DNA from 2 places in the Stenotrophomonas genospecies 3 genome. Region 1 is predicted to be linked to the other one. Evidence: predicted binding sites of a transcription regulator. Region 1 holds the regulator's gene; the other holds the start of a gene.
The links. The regulator FliA, encoded in region 1, starts transcription of late flagellar genes. The targets are predictions, from matches to a motif close to TAAAGTTTNNCNNNCNNNGGCCGATAA.
Positions count from the first base shown of each region.

Region 2: the regulator FliA is predicted to act here: its motif matches at 1,350-1,376, upstream of ACX9OT_RS09505 (methyl-accepting chemotaxis protein).

Region 1 is NZ_JBTMUR010000017.1:37,761-52,340, reverse strand. It holds gene flhF (flagellar biosynthesis GTPase FlhF) at 1-839, shown strand, start outside; gene ACX9OT_RS19370 (MinD/ParA family ATP-binding protein) at 826-1,713, shown strand; gene ACX9OT_RS19365 (RNA polymerase sigma factor FliA) at 1,710-2,453, shown strand; gene cheY (chemotaxis response regulator CheY) at 2,511-2,903, shown strand; gene ACX9OT_RS19355 (protein phosphatase CheZ) at 2,903-3,508, shown strand; gene ACX9OT_RS19350 (chemotaxis protein CheA) at 3,511-5,343, shown strand; gene ACX9OT_RS19345 (flagellar motor protein) at 5,445-6,185, shown strand; gene motD (flagellar motor protein MotD) at 6,187-7,203, shown strand; gene ACX9OT_RS19335 (ParA family protein) at 7,208-7,990, shown strand; gene ACX9OT_RS19330 (chemotaxis protein CheW) at 7,987-9,189, shown strand; gene ACX9OT_RS19325 (STAS domain-containing protein) at 9,475-9,783, shown strand; gene ACX9OT_RS19320 (response regulator) at 9,780-10,145, shown strand; gene ACX9OT_RS19315 (chemotaxis protein CheA) at 10,191-12,179, shown strand; gene ACX9OT_RS19310 (methyl-accepting chemotaxis protein) at 12,532-14,580, shown strand, end outside.
Region 2 is NZ_JBTMUR010000006.1:16,852-31,431, forward strand. It holds gene ACX9OT_RS09505 (methyl-accepting chemotaxis protein) at 1-1,320, opposite strand, end outside; gene ACX9OT_RS09510 (L,D-transpeptidase family protein) at 1,553-2,515, shown strand; gene ACX9OT_RS09515 (M23 family metallopeptidase) at 2,520-3,197, shown strand; gene ACX9OT_RS09520 (hypothetical protein) at 3,133-3,795, opposite strand; gene ACX9OT_RS09525 (adenylosuccinate synthase) at 3,912-5,204, opposite strand; gene ACX9OT_RS09530 (DUF2065 domain-containing protein) at 5,639-5,824, opposite strand; gene hflC (protease modulator HflC) at 5,892-6,755, opposite strand; gene hflK (FtsH protease activity modulator HflK) at 6,752-7,885, opposite strand; gene ACX9OT_RS09545 (YhdH/YhfP family quinone oxidoreductase) at 8,039-9,034, shown strand; gene pilH (twitching motility response regulator PilH) at 9,123-9,494, shown strand; gene ACX9OT_RS09555 (DnaJ C-terminal domain-containing protein) at 9,583-10,476, opposite strand; gene ACX9OT_RS09560 (peroxiredoxin) at 10,738-11,220, shown strand; gene ACX9OT_RS09565 (ferritin-like domain-containing protein) at 11,250-11,825, shown strand; gene pbpC (penicillin-binding protein 1C) at 11,940-14,321, opposite strand; gene ACX9OT_RS09575 (alpha-2-macroglobulin family protein) at 14,386-14,580, opposite strand, start outside.

The DNA.
Region 1 (14,580 bases):
ACCGCTTCACCGACGAGCGCCTGCGCGGCTGCCCGGTGCGCGCCACCGCGCTGGACCTGATGGACGAGTATGGCTTCGATGCCGGCCTCGCCCGCGACGTGGCCATGCAGATCCCGCTGGAGACCGAAGCCCACCGTGGCCGTGGCCTGATGCTGGGGCTGATCTCGCGCAAGCTGCCGATCGCCCCGGTCGACCCGCTGGAAGAAGGCGGCGTGATCGCCCTGGTCGGCCCGACCGGCGCTGGCAAGACCACCACCATCGCCAAGCTGGCCTCGCGCTTCGCCGAGAAGCACGCGCCGCGTGACGTGGCCCTGGTCACCACCGACACCACCCGCATCGGTGCCCGCGAGCAGCTGTACGGCTACGGCCGCCAGCTCGGCATCGCGGTGCATGAGGCCAACAGCGGCACCGACCTGGACCAGCTGCTGGAACGCTTGAAGGACTACAAGCTGGTGCTGATCGACACCGCCGGCCTGGGCCCGCGCGACCGCGCACTGGCCGCCCAGCTGCAGTGGCTGCGTGCCGCGCGCCAGGTCCGCACCCTGCTGGTGCTGCCGGCCAACACCAGCTTCGGCGACATGGACGAGGTGGTCCGCCGCTTCGGCGCCGCCAACCTGCAGGGTCTGGTACTGAGCAAGCTGGACGAGACCGGCCGCTTCGGCAACGCCCTGTCGGTGGCCGTGGATCATGCCCTGCCGATCACCTGGGTGACCGATGGCCAGGACGTCCCGGAGGACCTGCACCGGGCCAGTGCAGCCAATCTTGTACTTCGCCTTGAAGATTTGCGCCGCGCGGCCGATATGCCCTGCAACCCGGAGTTGAACCATGCCGTCGCGTGAGTACGCCAAGCTGACCAAGACCTTCCCGCTGTCGGCCACCCGCAGCGAGCCGCTCGGCCCTGTGCGCACCATTGCGGTCACTGGCGGCAAGGGCGGCGTGGGCAAGACGAATGTGTCGGCCAACCTGGCCGTGGCGCTGGCTGGCATGGGCAAGCGCACGCTGCTGCTGGACGCCGACCTCGGCCTGGCCAACATCGACGTGATCCTGGGCCTGAACCCCACCTTTACGCTGGCCGACCTGGTCGCCGGCCGCTGCACGCTGGATGACGTCATCGTCGAAGGCCCGAACGGCGTGCTGGTGGTCCCGGCCGCATCCGGCCGCCGCCACATGGCCGAGCTGGCCCCGGCCGAGCACGTTGGCCTGGTCAACGTGTTCTCCGAACTGGAGCGCGAGCTGGACATCATGGTGGTGGACACTGCCGCGGGCATCACCGATGGCGTGCTGACCTTCTGCCAGGCCGCACAGGACACCGTGGTGGTGGTCTGTGACGAGCCGGCCTCGATCACCGACGCCTACGCACTGATCAAGGTGCTGTCGCGCGAGCGTGGCGTGGACCGCATCCAGGTGGTGGCCAACATGGTGCGCGACCCCAACGAGGGCCGCGTGCTGTACGAGAAGCTGACCCGCGTCTGCGAGAAGTTCCTTGCCGATGTCTCGCTGAACTACCTGGGCTGCGTGCCGCAGGACGATTGGCTGCGCCTGTCGGTGCAGCGCCAGCAGCCGGTGGTGAAGGCCTATCCGTCCAGCCCGGCGGCGCTGGCGATCACCGAGATCGCGCGCCGTACCGCGCGCTGGCAGGCGCCGACCGAACCGCGTGGCGGCGTCGAGTTCTTCCTCGAACGCATCCTCAAGCAGCGTGGGGTGACGGCATGAAAGGCGCAGCCCAGTACAGGGAAGTGCAGCGCTCGGCGGCGAACGAAGTCATCGCCCAGCATTCGGACCTGGTGCGGCGCATCGCCCACCACCTGGCCGCGCGCCTGCCGGCCAGCGTCGAGGTCGACGACCTGATCCAGGCCGGCATGATGGGCCTGATCGAAGCCTCGCGCAGCTATGACGCCGACCAGGGTGCTTCTTTTGAGACCTACGCCTCGATCCGCATCCGTGGTTCGATGATCGACGAGATCCGCCGTGGTGACTGGGTCCCGCGCTCGGTGCACCGGCGTGCACGTGATGCCGCCGCCACCATCCGCCGCCTGGAACAGAGCAGTGGCCGTGCCGCCAGCGCCACTGAAGTGGCCGCCGCGATGGAGATGCCGCTGCCCGAGTACCTGCGGCTGATGGAAGACGCTGCACGTGGCCAGGTGCTGAGCCTGGAATCGCGCATCGAGGACCAGGGCGAGCTGGACACCGTCGCCCAGGGCGGGCCGACCCCGCAGCAGGTACTGGAGCGCGGCGAGTTCGGTCGCGAGCTGGGCAAGGCCATCGGCCACCTGCCCGAGCGCGAACAACTGGTGCTCTCGCTGTACTACGAGCAGGAACTGAACCTGAAGGAGATCGGCGCGGTGCTCGGCGTGAGCGAGTCGCGGGTCTGCCAGATCCACGGCCAGGCGGTACTGCGCCTGCGTGGCCGGCTGAAGCTGTTCGAGGCTGCCGACGCAGGCCTCGAAGAATGAACATCCCCGAGGCGGCTGCCCCCGGTCGTCCGGAATGAACAACAAAGGAATTCTGCTTTGAACAAGAACATGCGCATCCTGATCGTCGACGACTTCTCGACCATGCGTCGAATCGTCAAGAACCTGCTGGGCGATCTGGGCTTCACCAATACCGCCGAAGCCGAGGACGGGCATGCCGCGCTGTCGCTGCTGCAGAGCCAGCCGTTCGATTTCGTGGTCACCGACTGGAACATGCCGGTGATGACCGGCATCGAGCTGCTCAAGGCGATCCGTGCCGATGCCAAGCTGAAGACCCTGCCGGTGCTGATGGTCACGGCAGAAGCCAAGCGCGAGCAGATCATCGAAGCCGCCCAGAGCGGTGTGAACGGCTACATCATCAAGCCGTTCACCGCGCAGACGCTGGAAGAGAAGCTCGGCAAGATCTTCGAACGCCTGGCGGCCAGCGCCTGATGGATACCACGGTCGACAAGAACGCCCTCGCCCTGCGCCTGCAGGAGGCCCTGGACGCGCTCGAATCCGGTGACGAGGCCGCCTGGCGGCAGCGCATCGACGGGCTGGTCGCGCTGCGCACGCAGCCGATGATGAGCGGCCTCTCGCGGCTGGCCCGCGAGCTGGGACAGGCGCTGGGCGAACTGCCGACCGTGCCGAGCGAAGCCGGCGAACTGGACGACGCCTGCGCGCGACTGGACCACGTGGTGGCGATGACCGAACAGGCCACGCACCGCACCCTGGACCTGGCCGAGGAATGCCGCAGCCTGACCGAACAGCTGCGCGCTGAAGGCCTGCAGCCGGGCCAGGACGCGCAGCTCGAGCGCATCCGCCACAACCTGACCGAGATCGCCCTGACCCAGAGCTACCAGGACCTGACCGGGCAGATCATCCGTCGCGTGGTCGGCATCGTCCGCCGCGTGCACGAAGGCTTCGGCGCGCTCGGCCTGCCGCCGGAACAGCATCGCACCGACCCGGAACTGGCCGGGCCGGCACTGAAGGGACTGGACCGCCACGCGGTCTCGCAGAACGACGCCGACGACCTGTTGTCGGATCTGGGGCTGTAAGCATGAGCGCGGTATCCGACGACATCACTGCCGATTTCATCATCGAGGCGCAGGAGATCCTGGATCGCCTCGGCGAACAGCTGGTGTCGCTGGAGCAGGCACCGCAGGACAGCGACCAGCTCAACGCGGTGTTCCGCGGCTACCACACGCTCAAGGGCGGCGCCGGCTTCCTCGGCGTCACCGCCATGGTAGAGCTGTGCCATGCCGCTGAAGAGGCGCTGGGCGCCGCACGTGCCGGCCAGGCCGTGCTGCAGGCCCACCACTTCGACGCGGCCCAGCAATCGCTGGACTACCTGCAGTCGATGCTGGACGCGGTTTCCTCCGGCACCGAGCCGGGCTATGCGCCGCCGGACCTGATCGCACAGTTCGACGTGCACGGCGGTGCCGTGGCTGCACCCGCCGCCGCAGCAGCACCCACCGCGGGTGGCAGCGACCTGATCACCGACGACGAATTCGAGGCGCTGCTCGACCAGCTGCATGGTGGCAACGCGCCGACCGCGGTCGCGCCAGCGAAGAAGGCCGACGACGGACTGATCAGCGAAGACGAGTTCGAAGCCCTGCTCGACCAGCTGCACGGTGGCGCCGCACCGGGCACCAAGCCTGCGGCCGTGGTGGCACCGGCACCGATCGCAGCGCCGCGCCCGGTCGCCGCACCGGCACCGGTGGCGAAGCCGGCCGCCAAGCCGCTGGCCGAGGCCGAACATACCGTGCGCGTGGACACCAAGCGCCTGGACGCGATCGTCAACCTGATCGGCGAACTGGTGCTGTCACGCAATCGGCTCAAGACCCTGCGTGCACGCCTGCGCGATGAAGAGCTGGACCGCGCCGTGTCCACGCTGGATATCGCCACCGCCCGCCTGCAGTCGGCAGTGATGCGCACCCGCATGCAGCCGGTGGGCAAGGTGTTCTCGCGCTTCCCCAAGGTTGCCCGCGACGTCGCCCGCTCGCTGAAGAAGGAAGTGGACCTGGAACTGATCGGCGCGGAGACCGAGCTCGACCGCAACCTGGTCGAAGCGCTGGCCGACCCGCTGGTGCACCTGGTCCGCAACGCCATCGACCATGGCGTGGAAATGCCCGACCTGCGCGAGGCACAGGGCAAGCCACGGATGGGCCATGTGCGCCTGTCCGCACAGCAGGAAGGCGACTACGTCAGCATCGAAGTGCAGGACGATGGCGCCGGCATCGACCCGGAAAAGCTGCGTGCCAAGGCGCGCGAGAAGGGCCTGATCGATCCGGAAGCCGCCGCGCGCCTGAGCAGCGAGGAGTGCCTGCACCTGGTGTTCCTGCCCGGCTTCTCGACCAAGCAGCAGGTCACCGACATCTCCGGTCGTGGCGTCGGCATGGACGTGGTGCAGTCACGCATCCGCGAACTGAGCGGCCAGATCCAGATCCAGTCGGAACTGGGCCGTGGCAGCCGCTTCCTGATCCGCGTGCCGCTGACCCTGGCGATCCTGCCGACCCTGCTGGTGCAGGCCGGCGAGGACGTCTATGCGCTGCCGCTGGCCCGCGTGATGGAAGTGCTGCACGCGCCGCGCACCTCGCTGGGCTGGTTCGATGGCCGTGCCGTGCTCGACCGCCGCTCGCACACGCTGCCGCTGGTCGATCTGCGCCAGTGGCTGGATGTGACGCCGGCCGCCTCGCCGCTGCTGACCATCGTGGTGCTGCAGGCTGGCGAAGCGCGCTTCGGGCTGGTCGTGGACCAGGTACGCGGGCGTGAGGAAGTGGTCATCAAGCCGCTGCCGAAAGCGCTGCGCGGCCTGCGCGGTTATGCCGGTGCAACCTTGATCGGCGATGGTCGCATGGCGCTGATCCTGGACGTGGACGGGCTGCGATGAACCCCGCCGGGCCATGCCCGGCGCCCCGAAAACTGTGACTACCGTCTGTACGCGATCTACCGGTGTCTCAAGTCCCATTCATACACGCCGATACCGGAACCATGGATAGACTCAGCCTCATTGGACTCTTTCTCGCCCTGGCCTCGCTGGTCGGCGGCAGCATCCTCAAGGGCGCCGGCCTGGCGTCGTTGTGGTCGCCTGCGGCGTTCGTGATCGTCATCGTCGGCACCGTCGCCGCGATCCTGCTGCACACCTCGCCGGCGGTGTTCAAGCATGCCTTCAAGATCGTGCGCTGGGTCGTGCGCCCGCCGCACAGCGATCGCCGCGAACTGATCCAGCAGATCGTCGAGTGGAGCAACATCGCCCGCCGCCAGGGCCTGCTGGGCCTGGAATCGCAGGTGGAAGCACAGCAGGACCCGTTCCTGCGCAAGGGCCTGCAGCTGCTGGTGGACGGCGTCGAACCCGAATCGATGCGGCACATGCTGGAAATCGAACTGGGCAGCCAGGAACACCAGGACCAGGCCGGTGCCAAGGTCTTCGAAGCGATGGGCATCTATGCACCAACGCTGGGCATCATCGGTGCCGTGCTTGGCCTGATCGCGGTGATGAAGAACCTGGCCGATCCGAGCAAGCTCGGCCACGGCATCGCCGCAGCGTTCACCGCCACCATCTACGGCATCGCCTCGGCCAACCTGCTGTTCCTGCCGGTGGCCGCCAAGCTCAAGAGTGTGATCTCGCACAACACCCGCGACCGCGAAATGGTCATTGAAGGCCTGATCTCGATCGCCCAGGGCGAGAACCCGCGCAACATCGAAACCAACCTCTCCGGCTTCCTGCACTGACATGGCCCGCCGCAAGCACCACGAAGAGCACGCCAACCACGAAGCATGGGCGATCCCCTATGCCGACCTGATGACGCTGCTGCTCGCCTTCTTCGTGGTCATGTACGCGATTTCCTCGGTGAACGAAGGCAAGTACCGGATCATGGCCGACGCACTGACCGATGCCTTCGGGGGCGCGCCGCGCACGATCAATCCGGTACAGGTCGGCAACAAGCAGGTGCAGGGTGGCGGCTGGGACAGCCCCTCGGTGATCAAGTCCGGCACCAAGATCGGGCCCTCGGCGCCTGCGCCGTCGCACGACCCGACCCTGCTGCCGTCGATGACCTCGCAGATGCGCATGCCTGTTTCGGTGCACAACCAGGAGCAGATCGCGCGCGCCGAGCGCCAGCTCAACAGCATCGCCGACCGCCTGACCGCCGCGCTCGCGCCGCTGATCGACCGCGGCATGATCAGCGTGCGCCGCACCGAGCTGTGGATCGAAGTCGAGATCAACAGCGACATCCTGTTCCCCACCGGCTCGGCGGCGCTGGACGTGCATGCGCGGCAGACCCTGGCCAGCCTGGCCGAGGTCCTGCGCGACGTGCCCAACAGCGTGCGCGTGGAAGGCCACACCGACAACGTGCCGATCGCCACCGCCACCTTCCCGTCGAACTGGGAACTGTCGGCCGGGCGCGCGGCCAGCGTGGTGCACCTGTTCGCCGACCAGGGCGTGCAGCCGTCGCGGCTGGCGATGGTCGGCTACGGCCAGTTCCGCCCGCGCGAAGAGAACGACAGCGCGCAGGGCCGCAACCGCAACCGCCGGGTGATGGTCATCATCCTGGCCGACACCTCGCACTCGGTGGACCCACTCGGCCAGCGCCTGAACGCAGCCACCGGCGCCACCCGGAACTCCGATACCGAACAAGCCGCGGCAACTCCGGCTACCGCCCCCACCTCCCCCATCGCACCGGTGAAGTTGCCGCCGGTGCCGGCTGGCAGCCGCGTCGGCGCCGCCGTTCCCCCGGCAATGAAGGAGTAATCCGATGCGCATCTGGGCAGTCGCCAACCAGAAGGGCGGAGTCGGCAAGACCACCACCACCCTCGCCCTCGGCCGCGGACTGGCCGCACTTGGCCATCGCGTGCTGCTGATCGACCTCGATCCGCATGCCTCGCTCAGCCGCGCGTTCGGCGTACCGGTAGACCCGCCGCCGGCTGGCGTGCTGGAGCTGTTCGGCGCCCCGCCCGCCGATCTTTCCAGCCTGTGCCATGCCAGCAGCATCCATGGCCTGGACTATGTCTGCGCACAGTCCGCGCTGGCCACGCTGGAACGCCGCAGCGCCAACCAGCCTGGCCTTGGCCTGGCGCTGCAGAATGCGCTTGCGCGCCACCAGGGCCAGCACGACTACATCCTGCTGGACTGCGCGCCCACCCTCGGCCTGTTGATGATCAATGCGCTGGCCGCCGCCGATCGCCTGATCATCCCCACCCAGGCCGAGCCGCTGGCCCTGCATGGCCTGGATGGCATGGTCCGCACCGGCGAGATGGTCGAACGCTCGCGCCGCCGCCCGCTGCCGAGCTCGATCCTGCCGACCCTGTTCGACCGCCGCACCCGCGCCGGCAACGAGTCGCTGCGCACGATGCAGGATCGTCACGGCACCCGTGTGTGGGAAGACGCGATTCCGATCGACACCCGCATCAGCAACGCCGCCGGCCTGACCCTGCCGAGCGTTGGTGAGGATTACCCGGGCCGCGGCCTGGCCGCCTATCGCCGCGCGCTGAACTGGATCCTCGGCGAGGATGCCCGCGCTCTGGAGCAGGCCGCATGAACAGCACCGGTGTACTGGACGACTACCTGGACGAACTGCTGGGCGAAGCGATCGCCGCGGCACCACCGCCTGCACCGCCGCCGGCGAGCGACGAAGCGTCCCCCGCAATTGCAGCCGACGCCGAACGCGAGCCGACCTGGGATGACCTGCCGGCCGAGGTGATCTACGAAACCGAGACCGTCGCCGCTGCGCCTGCCGTCGACAACGCCGCACTCGAAGCCGCCTTCGACGCGGCCGCAACGGCTGAGCGCGAACCCACCTGGGACGATCTGCCCGCCGAAGTGATCTACGAAACGGAGACTGTTGCTGCTGCCGCGGCAGAGGACGACGCAGCACTGGAGGCCGCCTTCGAGGCCGCTGCAATGCCTGTCGCCGCCCCCGAGCGCGAACCGACCTGGGATGACCTGCCTGACGAGGTGATCCACGAGACGGCCCCTGCTCCCGCCATCGCCAAGTCCGGCCCAGAACCTACATGGGACGACCTGCCGGACGAAGTGATCTACGAGACCGATCCGGCCGACAGCCATCGACTCGCCCACACCGACAGCCCCGGTCTGGAGGCCGCGTTCGAGGCCGCTGCCGGCGGCGAGGACGTTCCTGCGCCACCAGCGGCCGTGGTCGCAGCACCCGCTCCAGTTGCACGCACCGATGCCGCGCCGCCACCGCGCGTGGCCGTGGACGCGCCAGCAGGCAACCGCCCGAGCAGCTGGCAGGAGCTGCAGGCACAAGCACATCGGCCCGCCAGCAGCCCGCATCCACAGAACCGACGCGCCGGCGAGCGCACCTCGCGCTGGCTGCGCCTGCGCTGCGGCACCCAGGCCTATGCACTGGAACTGCTGAAAGTGCAGGAAGTGGTGCTGCCAGTGCCGCTGCTGCCGTTGCGCGGCACTGCGCCGGCCATGCTGGGCATCATGAACCTGCGTGGCCAGGTGGTACCGGTGATGGACCTTGGCCTGCACCTGGGCGCCGCGGCCGCCGAAGACGACTCACAGACCCGCATCGTGGTGCTGGAGGAAGACGGCGAGACCATCGGCCTGCGCGTATCGGCAGTGGAAGATGTCGCCAACCTCACCGATTCGCAGATCGAACCGCCCGATACCGCGCGCATCTGCCAGATCTCCAACGACCTGTTCCGTGGCGTCGCCCGGGTCAGCCAGCGCCCGATGATCCTGCTGGATGCCACCCGGCTGTTGAGTTGAACGAAAAAAGGGGACGGAGGGGATTAAGTCGCAATCGACCAGGCTCTCCCGCAGCCACCCTCGGCAACGGCGACCACGCAGTGGGGACGTAAGGTGTTGATCCAACGGATCAACGCCTTGCGTCCCCGACAGGCACCGCATCGGCGCAAAGCGCCGAGCCAGTTGCGACTTAATCCCCTCCGTCCCCTTTTCAACAGCGACCGCATCGACGCACCGCGTCGATTCCCCTAAAGAACCCCGCCGGGGTGCCGTTATGGATCACGGAACCGTTTGTCCGGAGCAACGATGAGCACTGTCGAACTGGGTGGGGATCTCGGCATCGAGAGCACCACCGAGCTCAAGAACCGCCTCGCCCCGCTGGTGGCGCAGGCAGGCGAGCTGACCCTGGATGCCAGCCAGGTCGCCCGCATCCACACGGCCGCCGTGCAGGTGCTGTGTGCGTTCGTGCAGGCCCGCCGCGAGGCAGGCCTCGGCACCGGCTTCCACGGTTGCACCGCAACCTTCCGTGACGCCGCGCGCCTGCTGGGCGTCACCCAGGCCCTGGGCCTGGACGTAACCCATGACAACCTGAAATCTGTGGAGAACGCTGCATGAGCGCACGTATCTTGGTGGTGGACGATTCGGCGTCAATGCGCCAGATGGTGTCCTTCGCCCTCACCTCGGCCGGTTTTGCCGTCGAAGAAGCTGAAGACGGCGCGGTCGCGCTCGGTCGCGCCAAGGGCCAGCGCTTCAATGCGGTGGTCACCGACGTCAACATGCCGAACATGGACGGCATCGCGCTGATCCGCGAACTGCGCCAGCTGCCGGACTACAAGTTCACGCCGCTGCTGATGCTGACCACCGAATCGGCCGCCGACAAGAAGTCCGAAGGCAAGGCCGCCGGCGCCACCGGCTGGCTGGTCAAGCCGTTCAATCCGGAACAGCTGGTCGCCACCGTGCAGAAAGTGCTGGGCTGATCGCCCGTCACCGCTCCCCTTCTTCGCTTCCGGACCACCACTGCCATGAGCATGGACCTGCAACGCTTCCACGCCACCTTCTTCGAGGAGAGCCGCGAAGGCCTCGACGCGATGGAGGCTGGCCTGCTGGCCCTGGAATCGGGGCAGCAGGACGCGGAGATCATCAATTCGGTGTTCCGCGCCGCCCACTCGATCAAGGGCGGCGCCGGCACCTTCGGCTTCGACGCGATCGCCGGCCTGACCCATGTGCTGGAGACGCTGCTCGATGAGCTGCGCGCCGGCAAGCGGGCACTGGAAGGCCACGCCGTCGACGCCATGCTGTCCTCGGTGGACGTGCTGCGCGCACTGCTGCGCGAAGCCGAACACGGCCAGGCTGCCGATCCCGCCGCTGTCGCTGCGGTGAAGGCGCGCCTGGAGGCGGTTCTTTCCGGCGAGGCCGCAGCAAGCGCCCCCGCGGCCGCCGCAGCCAAGGTGGACGATACGCCGGAAGCCTGGCAGATCGGCTTCACCCCGGCGCCATCGCTGTTCATGAGCGGCAACGACCCGCTGCGCATCATCCGCGAACTTGAGCACCTGGGTTCGCTGCAGGTCGCCGCGCGCATGGAACGCCTGCCCGGCTTCGCCCAGCTCGACCCGCTCGAGGCCCACCTGGCGTGGGACCTGGGTCTGGTCGGCAAGGTGCCGCGCAGCAAGATCGAAGACACCTTCGCCTGGGTGCTGGACGACTGCGAACTGGACATCCGTCCGGCTGCGCCGCCGAGCCTGGCCACCGAGGCACCTGCCACACCCGCCCCTTCCACACCGGCTGCCGTTGTACCGGCGGCACCCGCCGCCGCTGCCAGCAGCGCTGGCGGCCAGGAAGCCGAAACCTCGATCCGGGTCAGCGTCGACAAGGTCGATGCGCTGATCAACCTGGTCGGCGAACTGGTCATCACCCAGGCCATGCTCAAGCAGGTCTCGCACGCGCTGGACCCGGTGCACGCCGAGAGCCTGTTCGCCGGCCTGGACCAGCTTGAACGCAACACCCGCGACCTGCAGGAAGCGGTGATCGGCGTGCGCATGCTGCCGGTCGATGCGGTGTTCCGCCGCTTCCCGCGCCTGGTCCGCGACCTGTCCAGCCGCCTCGGCAAGCAGGTACGCCTGCGCACCGTCGGCGAAGGCACCGAACTGGACAAGGGCCTGATCGAAAAGATCGCCGATCCGCTGGTGCACCTGGTGCGCAACTCGATTGACCACGGTCTGGAAATGCCGGACGTGCGTCGCGGTGCGGGCAAGGACGAGACCGGCACGATCACCCTGGCAGCCTCGCATCAGGGCGGCCATATCGTCATCGAAGTCAGCGACGACGGCCGCGGCCTGGACCGTGCCAAGATCCTGGCCAAGGCCACCGAACGCGGTCTGGCGGTGCCGGACAACCCGACCGATTCGCAGGTCTGGGACCTGATTTTCCAGCCGGGTTTCTCCACCGCCGATGCAGTCACCGACCTGTCCGGCCGTGGCGTCGGCATGGACGTGGTCCGCCGCAACATCCAGGCGCTGGGGGGCGAGGTCCAGATCGAAAGCAGCCTCGGCGCTGGCACCCGCACGCTGATCCGCCTGCCGCTGACCCTGGCCATTCTCGACGGCATGACCGTGGCGGTGGCCGGTGAAACCCTGATCCTGCCGCTGGCTTATGTGCTTGAGGCCCTGCAGCCGCAGGCCGAGGACATCCGCAGCATGGCCGGCGAAGGCCGCGTGCTGCGCGTGCGTGGCGAGTATCTGCCGATCCTGTCGCTGAGCGAGTACTACGGCTACGGCAACCGCGCACCGGGCAGCGAATCGCTGGTGGTGGTGGTTGAAGGTGATGGCCAGAAGATTGCGCTGGAAGTGGACGAGCTGGTCGGCCAGCAGCAGGTGGTGGTGAAGAACATCGAGAACAACTACCGCCGCATCGGCGGGGTATCCGGTGCCACCATCCTTGGCGATGGCCGCGTGGCCCTGATCGTCGACATCGGCGGTCTGGTGCGCTCGCTGCGGATGCCGCAGGCCGCCTGATCTACGTTGCATGCGTGCACTGAGCCGCCGCCCTTCGGGGCGGCGGTTTTCGTTTGCGCGCACGGCCACGATCTGACCGCGCTCGCTTCGCCAGGCATACCGTGAACTCCATCTGCACGAAGGTTTCGGGCGCAACCTTGCCGCTCAAGCGAAAGCCCTGTCATGGCACCACTTTCGCGCCGCCGTCCCTACGCAACCGAATGTGATCTGCGTCCATAAAGTCCATCCGAACTGCGCCGCTATTTCGCTTTGACGGCCGTCACCGAACCCCCACCGGGCACCACCGTTCGCTCTGCAACCACCCCCAGCCGACGCAACGACGCCGGCGCCCTGCCCACCTGGAGCACCCTGCATGAAGTGGTTCCACGATCTGCCCATCGCCCGCAAGCTGGCCGTGGGGTTCACCCTCACCACCCTGATGACCGTCGTACTGGGCGCTTTCGCTCTGGTCCGCCTGTCCGAGGCCAACGCGCAGTTGAGCGCGATGGCCTCCAACGATATTCCGTCCGTGCAGTACCTCGGCGAAGTGCGCTCGCAGCTGGGTGAGTTCCGCACCTATGAGCTGGCCCAGCTGAGCATGCTGGACCAGCCCGAGAAGGTGGCCGACTACAACAAGCGCATGGACGACACCGCCGCCGTCGTGCGCGAACAGCTGGCCGCGTACGCCAAGCTGCCGGCCGGCGCCAAGGAGCGCGAGCTCTACCGCGCCGTGCAGGCCGACGTCGATGGCTACTTCGCAGCCAATGCCAAGCTGCGCGAAGCGGCCACCGCCGGCGATGGCGTCGTCGCACGGCAGATCTCCGACGACCAGTCGCGCCCGCTGCGCCGCAAAGCCTTTGAAGACCTCAAGGCACTGGGCGCGTACAGCAGCTCGCTGATGCAGGACAAGATCAACAACGCCAACGCCACCCACCGCAACAGCATGCTGGCGATCATTGCCGCCGTAGTATTGCTGGTTGTGGTCGCCGCAACCCTGGCAACGGTCATCTCGCGCGCCGTCACCGGCCCGCTCGGCAAGGCCGTGCATGCCATCCAGGCCGTTGCCCGTGGCGATCTCAGCGTCAGCACCCAGGCCACCAGCAAGGACGAAGCCGGCAAGATGCTGGCCGCCACCACCGAAATGACCGCGATGCTGCGCCGCTTCTCCGAGCAGACCCAGTTGATGGCGCAGATGCACGCCGGTCCGGACATCAGCCATCGCATTCCGGAAGACTTCCCGGGCGTCTACGGGCAGCTGGCCAGCGGCATCAACACGGTCATCTTCGAACATCTCGACGCGATCCGCGATGCCATCGACGTGCTCAACCAGTACGCCACCGGCAACCTCACCCCGGACGCACGCCGCCTGCCGGGCAGCCGCGCGATCCTGCACGAGTCGATGGATGCGGCCAAGGCCAGCCTGCTGGCCATCAACACGCAGATCCAGCAGCTGGCCTCGGCGGCTGCCGCCGGCGACTTCAGCCAGCGCGGTGATGCGCAGCGTTTCGATCACGATTTCCGCGTGATGATCGAGCAGCTCAACAGCATGATGCAGGTGGCCGACGGCAACCTCGGCCAGCTCTCGCAGCTGCTGCAGTCGATCGCCGCCGGCGACCTGACCGCGCGCATGGACGGCCAGTTCAACGGCGTGTTCGCACGCATGCGGGACGACGCCAACACCACCGTCACCCAGCTGACCCAGATCGTCGGCCAGATCCAGGCCAGCGCGTCCAGCATCACCCTCGCCGCTGGCGAGATCGCGTCGGGCAACAGCGATCTGTCGCGCCGCACCGAGCAGCAGGCTGCCAACCTGGAAGAAACCGCCGCCTCGATGGAGGAGCTGACCTCCACCGTGCGCCAGAACGCCGAACATGCCCGCCAGGCCAACCAGCTCGCCATCGGCGCGCATGGCGTCGCCTCGCAGGGCGGTGAAGTGGTCGGCCAGGTGGTCACCACCATGTCGGCCATCGAAGCCTCGTCGAAGAAGATCGCCGAGATCATCTCGGTCATCGACGGCATCGCCTTCCAGACCAACATCCTGGCACTGAATGCCGCGGTGGAAGCTGCCCGCGCAGGTGAACAGGGCCGTGGCTTCGCCGTGGTCGCCAGCGAAGTGCGCACCCTCGCCCAGCGCTCGGCCGCTGCCGCCAAGGAGATCAAGGGCCTGATCGATGATTCGGTCGGCAAGGTCGCCGAAGGCTCCAGCCTGGTGCACCAGGCCGGCAGCACCATGGGCGAGATCGTTGCCTCGGTGCAGCGCGTAACCGACATCATGGCCGAGATCTCCGCAGCGTCGCAGGAACAGAGTGCCGGCATCGAGCAGGTCAACCAGACCGTGGTGCAGATGGACGAGACCACGCAGCAGAATGCTGCGCTGGTGGAAGAAGCCACCGCTGCCGCACGTGCAATGGAAGACCAGGCC
Region 2 (14,580 bases), on a different contig from region 1:
CAGCTGTGCGGTGGTGGTGTTGGCGTCGTCGCGCATGCGCGCGAACACACCGTCGTACTCGCCCTCCATGCGTGCGGTCAGGTCGCCGTGCGAGATTGCACGCAGCACGTCGGAGACGTCGGCGATGCTGGCCTGCGAACTGGCCATCATGCCGTTGAGGTGCTCGACCATCGCCTTGAACTGGTACTGGAACGCTGCGGCATCGCCACGCATGCTGAAATCACCGGCGCGTGCGGCGCGGGCCAGTTCATCGATCTGCGCGTTGATCGCCATCAGGCTCTGCTTCACCGCCGCCAGGGTGCGGGTCAGTGTGCCCTTCTCGCCCGGGTAGTCCGGCAGATCACGGCTGAGGTCACCGATGGCGTAGCGCTGCATCACCTCGGCCATCAGCAGCTCCACCTGGACGTGCGATTCGACCAGGCTGTTGGTGGCCTGCACCATGCGGCCGAAATCACCGGGGAACGCACTGGCGTCCATGCGATAGCGGATCGCACCGGCCTCATGCTGTTCGGCCATCTGCAGCTGCGCGCCGATCGCCGCCTGCACGCTCTGCCGCACGCTGGCCATCGCCTCGCCCAGCTGGGTCAGTTCGTCACGGCCACCAAGGCGGAACTCCTGGTCCAGCTGGCCCTTGGACAGGCGCTCGGCCAGGTTCACCGCGCGGGCCAGCGGGCCGGTCAGGCTGCGGCCGATCATCACCGAGGCACCGATGCCCACCAGCAGCGCGACGCCGCCCAGCACCAGCAGCTGCAGCAGGCTGCGCTCGCCCAGACGGATCGCCTCGGCGGCTGCCTCACGGCTTTCCTTCTCTTCGAAGTCCACGCCATCGGACAGCGCCTTGTTCCAGCCGTTTGCCGCTTCCTGCACCGGGCCCAGGGTCAGCGCTACGGCGCCCGGGTAGTCGCCCTGCTCCATCAGTTCGCTGGTCTGCTTGTTGAGTGGACGCGCAATGGCACGCTTGGCGGCGATGGTTTCAGCGATGGCCTTGCCGTCGGCGTCGCTGGGCAGCGCCTGATAGGCGGTCCAGCTGGCCTCGTAGCGCTTTACCAGATCGGCGATGCGCTGCTCGTCGTGGCCACGGTCGTCGCCCTGGCGGATCAGCATCTCGCGACGCACCACCATCATCTGGTTGTTGGCATCGAGCATCTGCGACAACAGGCGCACCTTGGCTACGCTGACGTCGACCACCTGCTGCATCGCGCGCTTCTGCACGACACTGGCGGTGGCGCCGGTGGCCACCACGGCGGCAACCAGCAGCAGCAACAGGCCAAAGCCCAGCCCAAGACGCCAGGCAACCCTGACGTTCCTCAAGTAGTTCATCGGTAGATCCAAAACGGGGGGATGTGGCGTTATCGGCGGCCCGCCAGGCAATCTTGATCGCCAACCGCCAACGGCGTGGGGCACCATTCACCTTGGTGAGCCCTTGGCCGGCGGCACCCGCGCGGGGACGGTGGCGCAACGACCCGACTGCTCATGCAGACGTCAGATCTCTTTCACGGCGGCTCGGCGCGGCCTGCAGGCAAGGTGGTGGCGTCATCTGCTGGAGTTCCCAATGCCATTACCCGTGTACCGATCCATCCTGCTCGCTCTCTCGCTGCTGGCATCGCCGGCGTTCGCGCAGGCACCGCCGCCTGGACTGCCCGCCCCCATTGCCGAGAAGGCCGGACCGGACACCGCAGCACGTTCCGCCCTGCATGCCCAGGTGCTGCTGGATCGTGCGAATTTCTCGCCCGGCCAGATCGACGGTGAAGTGGGCAGCAACCAGCGGCGCGCGGTGTCTGGTTTCCAGGCGGCGCACGGCCTGACCGTCACCGGTGAACTGGACGACGCGACCTGGCAGGCCCTGCAGGCTGATAAGGTCACCCCCCTGGCCAGCTACACGCTGACCAGCGAGGATGTCGCCGGGCCGTTCCAGGCGGTGCCGAAGGGCCCCGCCGCACAGGCCAAACTGAAATCGCTGGGCTTCAACAACGTCGAAGAGTCGCTGGGCGAACGCTTCCACGCATCCCCTGAGCTGTTGAAGCTGCTCAATCCGGGCGTGGATATGAGCAAGGCGGGCAACCGCATCCAGGTGCCCAATATCGCACCATCGCCGCTACCGAAGGCGGCCAAGGTGGTCGTCGACAAGTCCGATTCCAGCCTGCAGCTGCTGGATGCGCAGGGCAAGGTGATCGCTCAGGTGCCGGTTTCCTCCGGCAGCCAGCATGATCCGCTGCCGATCGGCGAATGGAAGATCCTGGGCGTGTATCGCGACCCGCCGTTCCACTACAACCCCAAGCTGTTCTGGGATGCGCGCAAGGGCGAAAAGAAGGCGACACTGCCGCCGGGCCCGAACAATCCGGTCGGCCGGGTCTGGATCGACCTGTCCAAGCCACACTACGGCCTGCATGGCACGCCCGAGCCCGGCCATGTCGGCAAGACCGAGTCACATGGCTGCGTGCGCATGACCAACTGGGATGCGCTGCGCGTGGCCGATGCGGTGGATACCTCCGTCCCCGTGGTGATGCAGGAGTGAGCCGATGCGTCTTTCGCAGCTGATCGCGCTGGGTGTTCTGCTGGGACTGGGGGCCGGCTGGTGGCTGCGCCCCGATGCAGGCGAGCCGGTAGCCGCCTCGCTGCCGGAAGCACAACCGGCAGCAGCTGTGGCGCCGGCCAAGGAATCCGTAGCGCCGCTCGGCACGGCCCCTGCCCCCGCCGCCACCGCACCGTCAGCCGCGCGGACTGCGGATGCGCCAGCCGGTCTGCTGCTGCCGGTGCAGGGCATCCAGGCGTCCCAGCTGCGCGACACGTTCACCGATGCACGCAGCGAGGGCCGCGTGCACGATGCCATCGACATCATGGCCACCGCCGGCACGCCGGTGCTGGCGGTGGCCGATGGCACCGTGGAAAAACTGTTCAACAGCGAGCGTGGCGGGCTGACGATCTACCAGTTCGAGCCCAGCGGACGCTGGTGCTACTACTACGCGCACCTGCAGCGCTATGCCGATGGCCTGACCGAAAAGCAGGTGATCAGGCGCGGGGAGGTGATCGGTTACGTGGGCAGTACCGGCAACGCCAGCGCTGAGGCCCCGCACCTGCATTTCGAGGTGCACGTGCTGGGACCGGAGAAACAGTGGTGGAAGGGCGAATCGATCAATCCGTACCCACTGCTGAATCCGCCTGCTTCGAAGCCCGGTGCTGCCAGCGCCGCAAAGTGAACGTGAACACCGCCAAGGCAGCCCCTGGAATCAACAGGAGCAGTGCCGCCACTTTCCAGAAGAAGAACGGCCACAACCAGACATAATCCAGGTCAGTCAGCTTCAACAGGTCCAGTGGCGGCTGCAGCTCGACGGTGGCCGCGCGCCCCGCCAGCGCCGGGTCCACCTCCAGCACGGTTACCCGTAGCCATGAGCGGCCGCGTGGCAATGCGTCGCCGCGGCCATAGCCAAAGTAGAACGCCGTTGGGCCGCTGGACTCAACCGAAGCCAGCGCGCGATTGATGCCCTGCCCGGCCACTCCCGAACGCTCCCCTGCACGGAAGTCTCCCTGATCGGTCGGAGTTTCGATGCGCAGCAGCACCTCGGGGTCAGCCTCTGTACCGTCTGCGGCATAGCGCAGGCGCAGCCGCAGATGGTCATCGATGAGGCGGTAGACGGTGATCTGGGCGGTTGCGCCAGGACTCAGCACCAGCGGCACCGTCTGCGTGCGCGACGCCAGGGTATTGGCAGCCGCACCCAGCAGCAGTACCAGGCAGGCGATGCCCCACAGGCTCCACAGCACCCACAGGGTGATCCGCACGACTGTCTCGCCCTTCACGCTGACATCCTGGTCATTGCGTCGCTTCCCGCTGGCCCTGGCGACACAGTAACGAAAAAGCCCCGCTTGCGCGGGGCTTTTCCTGTCACCTACGCCGGGCAGCACCCGGCGCTAGCTCAGGCGAACGGATCCTGCAGGACCATGGTGTGGTCGCGGTCCGGGCCGGTGGAGACGATGCTGATCGGGCAGCCGGCCAGCTCTTCCAGCGAACGCAGGTAGGCACGTGCGGCCGGCGGCAGCTCGTCCCAGTTGGTGATGCCGTGGGTGTTCTCGCTCCAGCCCGGGAACTCCAGGTACACCGGGGTGCAGTCTTCCCAGCCCTGCGCGTCCAGCGGCGCGTACTCGGTGCGCTTGCCGTTGTACTCGTAGGCGATGCAGACCTTCAGCTTTTCCATGCCGTCCAGCACGTCCAGCTTGGTGATGCACAGGCCGCTGATGCCGTTGATGGCCACGGCACGCTTCAGCGCGACGATGTCCATCCAGCCGCAACGACGCGGACGGCCGGTCGAGGCACCGTACTCGGCGCCGCGGTCACGGATGCCCTGGCCGACTTCGTCGTCCAGTTCGGTCGGGAACGGGCCGCCGCCGACGCGGGTGGCGTAGGCCTTGGCGATGCCCAGCACGTAGTCGATCGAATCGGCGCCGACGCCGGAACCGGCCAGTGCACCACCGACGGTGGTGTTGGAGCTGGTGACGTACGGGTAGGTGCCGTGGTCGATGTCCAGCAGCGCACCCTGCGCGCCTTCGAACAGCACGCGCTTACCCTGCTTGCGCAGGTCGTGCAGGATGCCGGCCACGTCGGACTTCATCGGCTGCACGTATTCGCCGAAGGCCAGCGCTTCGTCGAAGGTCTTCTGGAAATCGACCGCATCGGTGTTCAGATACTTGGTCAGCACGAAGTTGTGGTAATCCAGCGCGGTGCGCAGCAGTTCTTCCAGCTGCTTCGGGTAATGCAGGTCGGCGATGCGGATGCCGCGACGCGCCACCTTGTCTTCGTAGGCCGGGCCGATGCCACGGCCGGTGGTGCCGATCGCCTTGCCGCCGGCAGCGCGCTCGCGCGCCTGGTCCAGGGCGATGTGGTACGGCATGATCAGCGGCGCGGCCGGGGAGATCTTCAGGCGCGAACGCACTTCCACGCCGGAGGCTTCCAGCTCGGCGATTTCCTTCTGCAGCGCGGCCGGCGAGATCACCACGCCGTTGCCGATCAGGCACAGCGCATCGTCACGCAGGATGCCCGACGGGATCAGGTGCAGGACGGTCTTCTTACCGTTGATGACCAGGGTGTGGCCGGCATTGTGGCCGCCCTGGAAGCGCACGACGGCGCCGATTTCCTCAGTGAGCAGATCGACGATCTTGCCCTTGCCTTCATCGCCCCACTGGGCACCCAACACTACGACAGACTGACCCATGACGGGCTCCTCATATGTTGCGGCCATCGGGGCCGCGGACGGTTGAACCGTGGCGGGGCTGGCCAGCACCTGGAGGGCGGCTCCAAACGGGGAGCAGCCGGCGATGGAAGGCCCAGACACGGAAAAAGCCGAACGGGGAGGCCCGTCCGGCTTTTGTGCATTATCCGGGTTTCCGGGGTCGGGTGCCACCTTTCCGACGGACGGCTTCACCGGCCGGTCAGCCGCCCCGCCCGGTCGTGTCGGCCGTTGGCCGGCAATGCCAACCAAGGTTGGCATCTACCAGAGCCTGGCCACGCAGGAGCAGGTCGGTCAGCTGCCCCGCCCGGTAGTGCCGGCCGCTGGCCGGCAACGCCAACCAAGGTTGGCATCCACCAGAGCCGGGCCATGCATGTGAACGCAGGCGGTAGTGCCGGCCGCTGGCCGGCACTACCCTTTCAATGCCGCGCCCACCACAGCAGGCTCAGGCCGGCCAGCAGCACCATCCCGCCGAAGCTGCGCAGGGCCGGGCTGGGCAGGTCCAGCAGGCGCTCGGCCATGCGCTTCCAGGCGAACGGGGCGACGAACAGGAACAGGCCTTCCAGCACCGCCACCAGGCAGACGGCGGCGAACAGATCTTTCATGGGGGACTCCGGAAAAAGCACGGGGCCCGGCATCTGGCCGGGCCCCGTGGGGTACTGCCCTGCGACCTCAGCGGTCGTTCTTCAGGTACTGCAGGAACGGGTCGTTCTTGTCGAGCACGATCACGCCGTTGCCGTCGGTCATGGAGCCACGGTAGGCCTCCAGGCTGCGGTAGAACGCATAGAACGACGGGTCGGCCGAGCCGGCCTTGCCGTAGATGCGCGCCGCATCGGCATCGCCTTCACCGCGCAGGCGCTGGGCATCACGCTCGGCTTCGGCGATCAGCACGGTGCTGTCACGGTCGGCCTGGGCGCGGATGGTCAGCGACTGCTCCTCGCCCTCCGCGCGCAGCTTGGCCGCTTCCTGCTTGCGCTGGGCGCGCATGCGCTCGTACACGTCATTGATCACCTGGCTGTCGGTGGGCAGGTCCACCTGCTTGATGCGCAGGTCGATCATCTGCATGCCGAGGCCGGCCACCGCTTCGTTGATCCCCTTCAGCTGCTCGGCGATCAGCTCGCTGCGGTCGCCGGAGACCAGCTGCTGCAGGGTGCGCGAGTTGATCTGGTTGCGCAGCGAGTCGGTGATGATCGGTGCCAGGCGGGCATTGGCGATGCGCGGATCGCCACCGGTGGCACGGAAGTAGTCACCCACGTTGGAGATGTAGCCGATGGCGAAGAAGTCGACGCTGACGTCCTTCTGCTCGGCGGTGAAGTAACGCGCCGGGGCGGTGTCGAGCACCTGGAAGCGGCGGTCGAAGACCTTCACCGTTTCCACCACCGGCACCTTGAAGTGCAGGCCCGGCTTGATGTCCGAACGCACCACCTTGCCCAGGTTCAGCACCATGGCGGTCTGGTCCTCACGGACCACGTACACCGAGCCAAGCAGGCCCAGCACCACCGCCACGATCACGGCGATCCAGATAGGACTCTTCATCGGCTGCCCTCCTCACGGCCGCTCGGTCGCCCGGTCGGGCGGCCCACCGGCCGGCCCGGATCACGGGAAGCTTCCGCCGCTGCACCCGGCAGCGACGGCATCACCACCTCCGGATTGGTCACTCCCGGCGGGGCCGAGGTGGTGGGACGGGTATCGCCGGTCATCGGCACGTAGATCAGCTGGCGGCCATCGCCACCGATCACCTTGCGGTTCTCGCTCAGCACCTGCTGCACGGTCTCCAGCCACAGGCGCTTGCGGGTCACTTCCGGGGCGTCCTTGTACTGGGCCTGCAACAGGCTGAAGCGCTGCGCGTCACCCTCGGCCTTGGAGACCACGGCCTGCTTGTAGCCTTCGGCGGTGGTACGGGCGCGCGAGGCCTGGCCTCGGGCTTCCGGCACGACCTTGGCGGCATAAGCCTGGGCTTCGTTGATCAGGCGTTCCTTGACCTGCTGCGCACCGTTGACCTCGTCGAAGGCCGGCTTCACTTCTTCCGGCGGACGGGCGTCCTGCAGGGTCAGGCCGGTCACGGTCAGGCCGGTCTTGAACGCCTTCAGCAGCGCCTGCAGGCGCTCCTCGGCGGCCACGGCCAGCGGGCCACGGTTGTTCAGTACCGCGTTGAGGTCGGCACGGCCGACTTCCTCGCGCACCGCGCTCTGCGCCGACTGCTCCAGCACCTGGTTGGCATCGACCGTGCCGAACAGGTACTGCTGCGGGTCGTCGATGCGGTACTGGACGTTCAGCGAGACGTTGACGATGTTCTCGTCGCGGGTCAGCACCGGCACCTGGATCGAGAAGGTCTTGATCTCGGTGGCATTGACCTTGGTGACCGATTCGATCGGCCACGGCAGCTTGAAGTTCGGGCCGGGCTGCAGGATGCGCGAGAACTGGCCGAAGCGCAGCACCACGCCACGCTGCTGTTCGCCGATCAGCTGGAAGCTGGAGAACAGCACCAGCAACACCACGGCTGCAACCACCCAACGCATGATGCCACCGTCGAACAGGTCCTTCAGCGGCCCGGGCAGTCCGCCCCAGCCACCACCATTGCCACCGCCGCGCGACCCGAAGGGCCCGCGTCGATTGTCCTCGGGGCCTTGTCCGCCCTTGTTGCCGCCGGGTGTATTCCAGGCCATGCACGCTCCATCAAGATTTGGGCTGCGGCGCGGGCCCTTCCCGCACCACCAGCCGTGAAACCATCACCGATCATACAAGATGGGGCGGATCGGCAGGATCGAAAGGGGGGCAACGGGGTAAGGTGGCGTTTTCCTCGAAGTCAGGCAACGCCGATGGCCCCCACCACCCCGTTCACCGCCTTCCGCATCGAAAACGACGACGCCGGCTACCGCAGCGGCCTGGCCCAGCTCACTGTCGACGACCTCAACCCCGGCCAGGTGCTGATCCGCGCCCAGTGGTCTTCAGTCAACTACAAGGACGCGCTGGCGGGCACCGGCAAGGGCAGGATCCTGCGCCGCTTCCCGCTGGTCGGCGGCATCGACGTAGCCGGTACCGTGGTCGCCAGCACCGACCCGGCCTGGCGTGAAGGCGATGCGGTACTGGCCACCGGCTGCGGCCTCAGCGAGACCCGCGATGGCGGCTACAGCCAGTATGTGCGGCTGGAGTCGAGCGCGGTGATCGCGCTGCCGGCCGGGCTGAGTGCCCGCGAGGCAATGGTGCTGGGCACCGCCGGCTTCACGGCGGCGCTGGCGCTGCTGCGCCTGCAGGACAACCGGCAGGCCCCGGAGCTCGGCCCGCTGGCGGTCACCGGCGCCAGCGGCGGTGTGGGCGCGCTGGCGCTGTCCATCTTCAGCCGTGCCGGCTATACCGTGCACGCGGTCAGTGGCAAGCCGGAGCAGTCCGACTTCCTGCACGGCATCGGTGCCGCCGAGGTGCTGCCACGCTCGGCGTTGGCCGATACCGGCCCACTGCAGTCGGCCCGCTTCGGCGGGGGCCTCGACAATGCCGGAGGCGACATGCTTGCCAGCCTGCTGGCGCAGACCGTGCCCTACGGCAGCGTGGTCAGTGCCGGCCTGGCCGCCAGTCCGACGCTGGACATGACGGTGATGCCGTTCATCCTGCGCGGCGTGTCACTGCTGGGCGTGTCCTCGGCCAATGCACCGCGCGGGCTGCGCGAAGAAGTGTGGTCGCGGCTGGGCAGTGACTGGAAGCCGCAGCAGCTGGACCGCATCTGCACCGCCGAAGTCGGCCTCGATGGCCTTCCTGCCGTGTTCGAACGGATGCTGGCGGGCGGTTCGCTGGGCCGCACCGTGGTGCGGATCGACTGAACGTCGCAGGCAGGCGACGGACGGCAGATGCGCCCCTCCCGCCAGTAATGGGCCCGCACTACACTGCGGGCATTACATGGGGAACAACATGGCACGCATTCTGATCGTCGACGACTCACCGTCGCAGCTGTTGGGGATACAGCGCATCGTCGAGAAGCTCGGGCACCAGATCCTGACCGCCACCGATGGCGCCGCCGGGGTCGAAACCGCCAAGGCCGAGCTGCCCGACCTGGTCCTGATGGACGTGGTGATGCCCAACCTCAATGGCTTCCAGGCCACCCGCACCCTCGCCCGCGACGAGGCGACCCGGCATATCCCGGTGATCCTGGTGACCACCAAGGACCAGGACACCGACCGCATGTGGGGCATGCGCCAGGGCGCCAAGGCCTACATCACCAAGCCGTTCTCGGAAGACGAGCTGTCCGAGGTGCTGGAACGGGTGTTCGCCGGGCAGGGCTGAGGCACGCGCGGTAGTGCCGGCCGCTGGCCGGCAACCACGCATCACCGTCCCGGGCAATGAAGTTGCCGGCCAGCGGCCGGCACTACCTTCAAATGGTCTCGCCGAAGGCCTTGGCCAGGTTCCGGTACGCCTTCTTCTGCGCCTCGTCAGTCGCGGCCGGGGCCACGATCTCGATCTCGACGATCTGGTCGCCCTCCGGATTGCCTGGCAGCCCACGGCCACGCAGGCGCAGCTTGCGGCCAGCATCGGAATCGGCCGGAATCTTCAATTCCACCGCTCCACCCAGGGTCGGCACGCTGATGCTCGTACCCAGCGCGGCCTGCCACGGCGTGACCGGCAGCGTGTAGAGGATGTTGCGGCCATCGACCTCGAACTGCGGGTGGGCGGCGTATTCCACTTCCAGCAGGAGGTTGCCGCCATGGTTGCCCTGCCCGGCCAGGCGGATCACCTGGCCCGGGCGGATACCCTTGGGCACGCGCACGTCCAGCTGCTTGCCGTTGACGGTGATGCGCAGGCTGTCGCCGCTGTAGGCCGCTTCCAGCGGAACCGACAGCTTGGCGCGGGTGTCGCGGTTGGGCGCGTGGCCCTGGCTGCTGAAGCCCGGCCCCGGACCAGCGCCACCACCGCCACGCTGGCGCGCGAACAGGCTCTCGAAGAAGTCGCTGAAGCCGCCATTGGGGCCGCCACCGCCGAATACTTCCTCGAAATTGAAACCGCCAGCACCACCATAGTTCGGCGGCACGTTGAACTCCTCGCCCGGGCGATAGCCCTGCGCGCGCAGCTGGTCGTAGGCCGCGCGCTTTTCCGGATCGCGCAGCGCCTCGTAGGCCTCGTTGACCGCCTTGAACTTGTCTTCGGCCCCGGCTTCCTTGCTGACGTCCGGGTGGTACTTGCGTGCCAGCCGGCGGTAGGCGGTCTTGATCTCCGCCTCGCCCGCGCTCGGTTCCACCCCCAGGGTGGCGTAGTAATCCTTGAATTCCATCCAGCTACCTCGATCTGCTTCGGCCGCGCCGGTGGCGCCGCCCCAGGTTCATTCTACGCGCCGGCGATGCTACGCCGCCCCTCGTGCGGCCCCGGTGAGGCCGACTGATCCTGCGCAATGCGACTGCCATCCCCATGCGCCACGCTGTGGCTGGAAGCCCCCGCCGCAAAGCCTGAAGATGGGGCCTGCACACGGGTTTTCCAATGTCTTGACGCCCCTGTCCCATCCGGCCCACTAGCCTGCCCCAGCAAGGAGTTCCCCATGACCATCCATGTCGGCGACCGCATTCCGGAAGTGACCCTCAAGCGCATCCGCGAGGGCATTGAAACGCTCGATACGCATTCGCTGTTCGACGCACGCAAGGTGGTGCTGTTCGCCGTGCCCGGCGCGTTCACCCCGACCTGCTCGGCGCGCCACCTGCCCGGCTACGTCGAGAAATTCCAGGCGTTCCGCCAGCGCGGCATCGATGTCTACTGCATGGCGGTCAACGACCCGTTCGTGATGAAGGCCTGGGCCGCCGACCAGAGCGTGCCCGACGGCCTGCTGATGCTGTCCGACGGCAATGCCGAACTGACCCGTGCGCTCGGCCTGGAGCTCGACGCCAGCGCCTCGGGCATGGGCATCCGCTCACGCCGTTTCGCCCTGTACGTGGTGGATGGCGTGGTGCGTGCGGCCTGGATCGAGCAGCCCGGCCAGTTCGAAGTGTCTTCGGCCGAATACGTGCTGGAGCACCTGCCAACCTGATCTTCCACCGCAAGAGGAAACGGCCAGCCATGTCCACCAAGCCAGCCAAAGCCGCAAAGCCTGCCGCAAAGGTGCCCGGCATCAGTGACCGCAAGACCCTGCGCGAACGCGCCCGTCGCAATATCGAAGACGGTGCGATCACCGACAGCTACAGCGCCGACCGCAAGGTCGTGATCAAGCTGCTCAACGATGCACTGGCCACCGAGTACGTATGCGTGCTGCGCTACTACCGGCACTACTTCATGGCCAAGGGCATGCTGGCCGACGCGGTGAAAGCCGAATTCCTCGAACATGCACAGCAGGAACAGGCGCACGCCGGCAAGCTGGCCGAGCGCATCGTCCAGCTCGGCGGCGAGCCGGACTTCAACCCCGACACGCTGACCGCGCGCTCGCATGCCGAGTACAAGGAAGGCAGCGACCTGCGCGACATGGTGCGCGAGAACCTGGTGGCCGAACGCATCGCCATCGACAGCTACCGCGAGATGATCAACTTCATCGGCGACCGCGATACCACCACCAAGCGCATCCTTGAAGAGATCCTTGCACAGGAAGAGGAGCACGCCGATGAGTTCGCCGACCTGCTGGATGGGTGGATCGGGGAATGATCTGGTAGATGCCCACCTTGGTGGGCGTCTTTGCCGCGTGCCAACCAAGGTTGGCACCTACCAGAGCACGGCGGTGTCGTTGGCGTTGGGCCGCGCGCCGACCAAGGCCGGCATCTAGCGGAGAACGTTGAACCGCACCTGCGTCCACGCGCCATCGGCCGCCAGCGCGGTCAAAGTGTGTGCGCCCGGATCGGCGAACTCGCGCTGCATCAACTGCGCGCCGTGGGTCTGCGCGATCCAGCGTCCATCCAGCAACCAGTCCACCACCTGTTCGCTGCCCAGCGCGCGCAGCTGCAGGCGCACGCCATGTTCCGAGTTTGGCGCACGCGCCAGCGTGGCGCCATCATTGAGGCCATCGATGTGCAGGGCCACGCTGGCCTCACGCCCGTCGTCGCGGCAATCCGGCGACAGCGCCGGCAACTGCGAGGCAGCGCGCGTGGCCTTGGGCAGCCACGGTGACAACAACGCCGGCCAACGCGCGATCTCAAGCGCGACTTCCTCATGCGGCAAACGGCAATCAGCGGATACACGCAAGCCGGTTCGCGCGTCGGCCAGGTAACGCTGCCGCCCCGGCTGCCAGCGCCGTGCCTCGCGCTCGGGGAAGGTCGGCGGCGCCGCGCCGTCCAGCAGATAGGCCGACATCCGCCGTTGGCACAGCGCCGCCGGCAGGCCCTCGGCGCGTTCGCCGGTGGGCCAGCAGATGTCTTCCTGGCTGACACTGGCCGGCATCGGTGCGGCAGCCGAATCGCCGCGCTGGCGCGGCAGGCTGTCCACCACCTCGAACATCAGCGGCAGTGCGGTGACCGCGCCGTACTGGCCCGGCAACGGCGTGCCATCCGGCCGGCCCACCCACACACCCACGGTGTAGTGGCGGGTACTGCCGATCGCCCACGCATCGCGATAGCCATAGCTGGTGCCGGTCTTCCACGCCACGCGCGGGCGGCCACCAATATCGAAGGTGCCGACGCTGTAGCCCGGGCGCGGGTTCGATTCCAGCATCTCGCGCACGATCCAGCTGGCGCCCGGCGACGCCAGGCGCCGCTCGATCATCGGTTCGTCATCGGTGTAGCGCACGCGTCCGGCAATGCCGTTGCGGTTGAGCGCGGCGAACGCGCCGACCAGATCTTCCAGCCGCGCCCCGGTGCCGCCCAGGATCAGCGAGAGGTTGGGCGTGCTGCCCGGCGGGAAGCGCAGCTGGATGCCGGAGTGCGACAGGCGCGCGGCGAAGCGCGCGGCCCCGACCCGCTGCAGCAGGTCCACCGAGGGCACATTGAGTGACAGCCGCAATGCACTGGAGGCACCAATCGGCCCATTGAAGGCCATGTCGAAGTTGCCGGGACGGTAGCTGCCGAAACTCTGCGGCGCATCGACCAGCAGGCTTTCCGAATGGATCAGGCCATCGTCCAGCGCCATCGCATACAGGAACGGCTTGAGCGTGGAGCCCGGCGACCGCCAGGCCTGCACCATGTCGACGTGGCCGAGCCGCTGGCGGTCACCAAAGGACAACGTACCGACGTAGGCACGCGCCTGCAGAGTCTGGTTGTCGACCACCAGCAAGGCCGCCGAAGTACGCTCGGGCAGCGTCGAGAAATAGCTGGCCACGCGCTCTTCCAGCGTGCGCTGCAGTCCGATGTCGATGCTGCTCTGGATGCGTGCCTGTCCTGGATGCGCCGAATGCAGGCGCTGCGCAAGCAATGCGGCGTGCAGCGGCGGCCGCAGCGAGCGCGCCACCACGTTCTCGATACGCGCGTCTTCCACCTCTTCCGGCGTCCACGCCCCCAGTTCGGCCATGCGTGACAGCACCTTGTCCCGCGCTTTCTGCGCCGCTTCCGGATGACGGTCCGGACGCAGCCGGCTCGGCGCCTGTGGCAGCACTGCCAGCAGCGCGGCCTCGGCATGCGACAGCTGCGCCGCCGGCTTGCCCAGGTACGCCCAGCTGGCCGCTTCCACGCCCTCGATGGTGCCACCGTAGGGCGCGCGCTCCAGATACAGGGCCAGGATCTGCTGCTTGCTCAGATGCACTTCCAGCTGCACCGCGCGCAGAATCTGCTTGAGCTTTCCCCAGGGTGTGCGCGTATGCGGGTCGAGGATGCGCGCGACCTGCATGGTCAGGGTCGAGCCGCCGGAAACGATGCGACCACCGCGCAGCAGCTGGCCGCTGGCACGCAGGATGGCCAGCGGGTTGATACCCGGATGGCGCCAGAACCAGCGGTCTTCGTAGGTCAGCAGCGCCTGCAGGTACAGCGGCGAGACGCTGTCGATCGATGCCGGATAGCGCCACACGCCCTCGGCATCGGCGAACGCACGCAGCGGCGTACCGTCGGCAGCCACCACCAGGGTGCTGGTATCGCGCTGCTTCGGCAGCGGCGGCGGGAAGGCGAAATCCAGCACCAGCAGCAGCGCCAGCGTGGCAGCCGTGCCCCAGCGCAGCCACGGCCACAGCGGCCGCAACCGGCGGCGCAGGGCCGCCCGCCGGATCGACATCGTCTTCTTCATTGCAGCGTGCCGGATTGGAGCTTGCCAGCGGGACGGGCCGCGCCGTCGCGGCCCGTCCGCGCGGTCACGGCTGTACCACCGTGATCGTGGTCGGGTTGCTACGTCCGACGCCACGCAGCTGCGGCCGGTACATGTCCTCCACCAGCGGCGGCGGCACCGAGTAGGTACCCGGGGTCACCGCACGCACCAGATAGAACACGTTGGCCTTGCTGCCACGCGAGAGCTTCAGCGCAGCCACATAGCGGTCGTCGCGGAACTC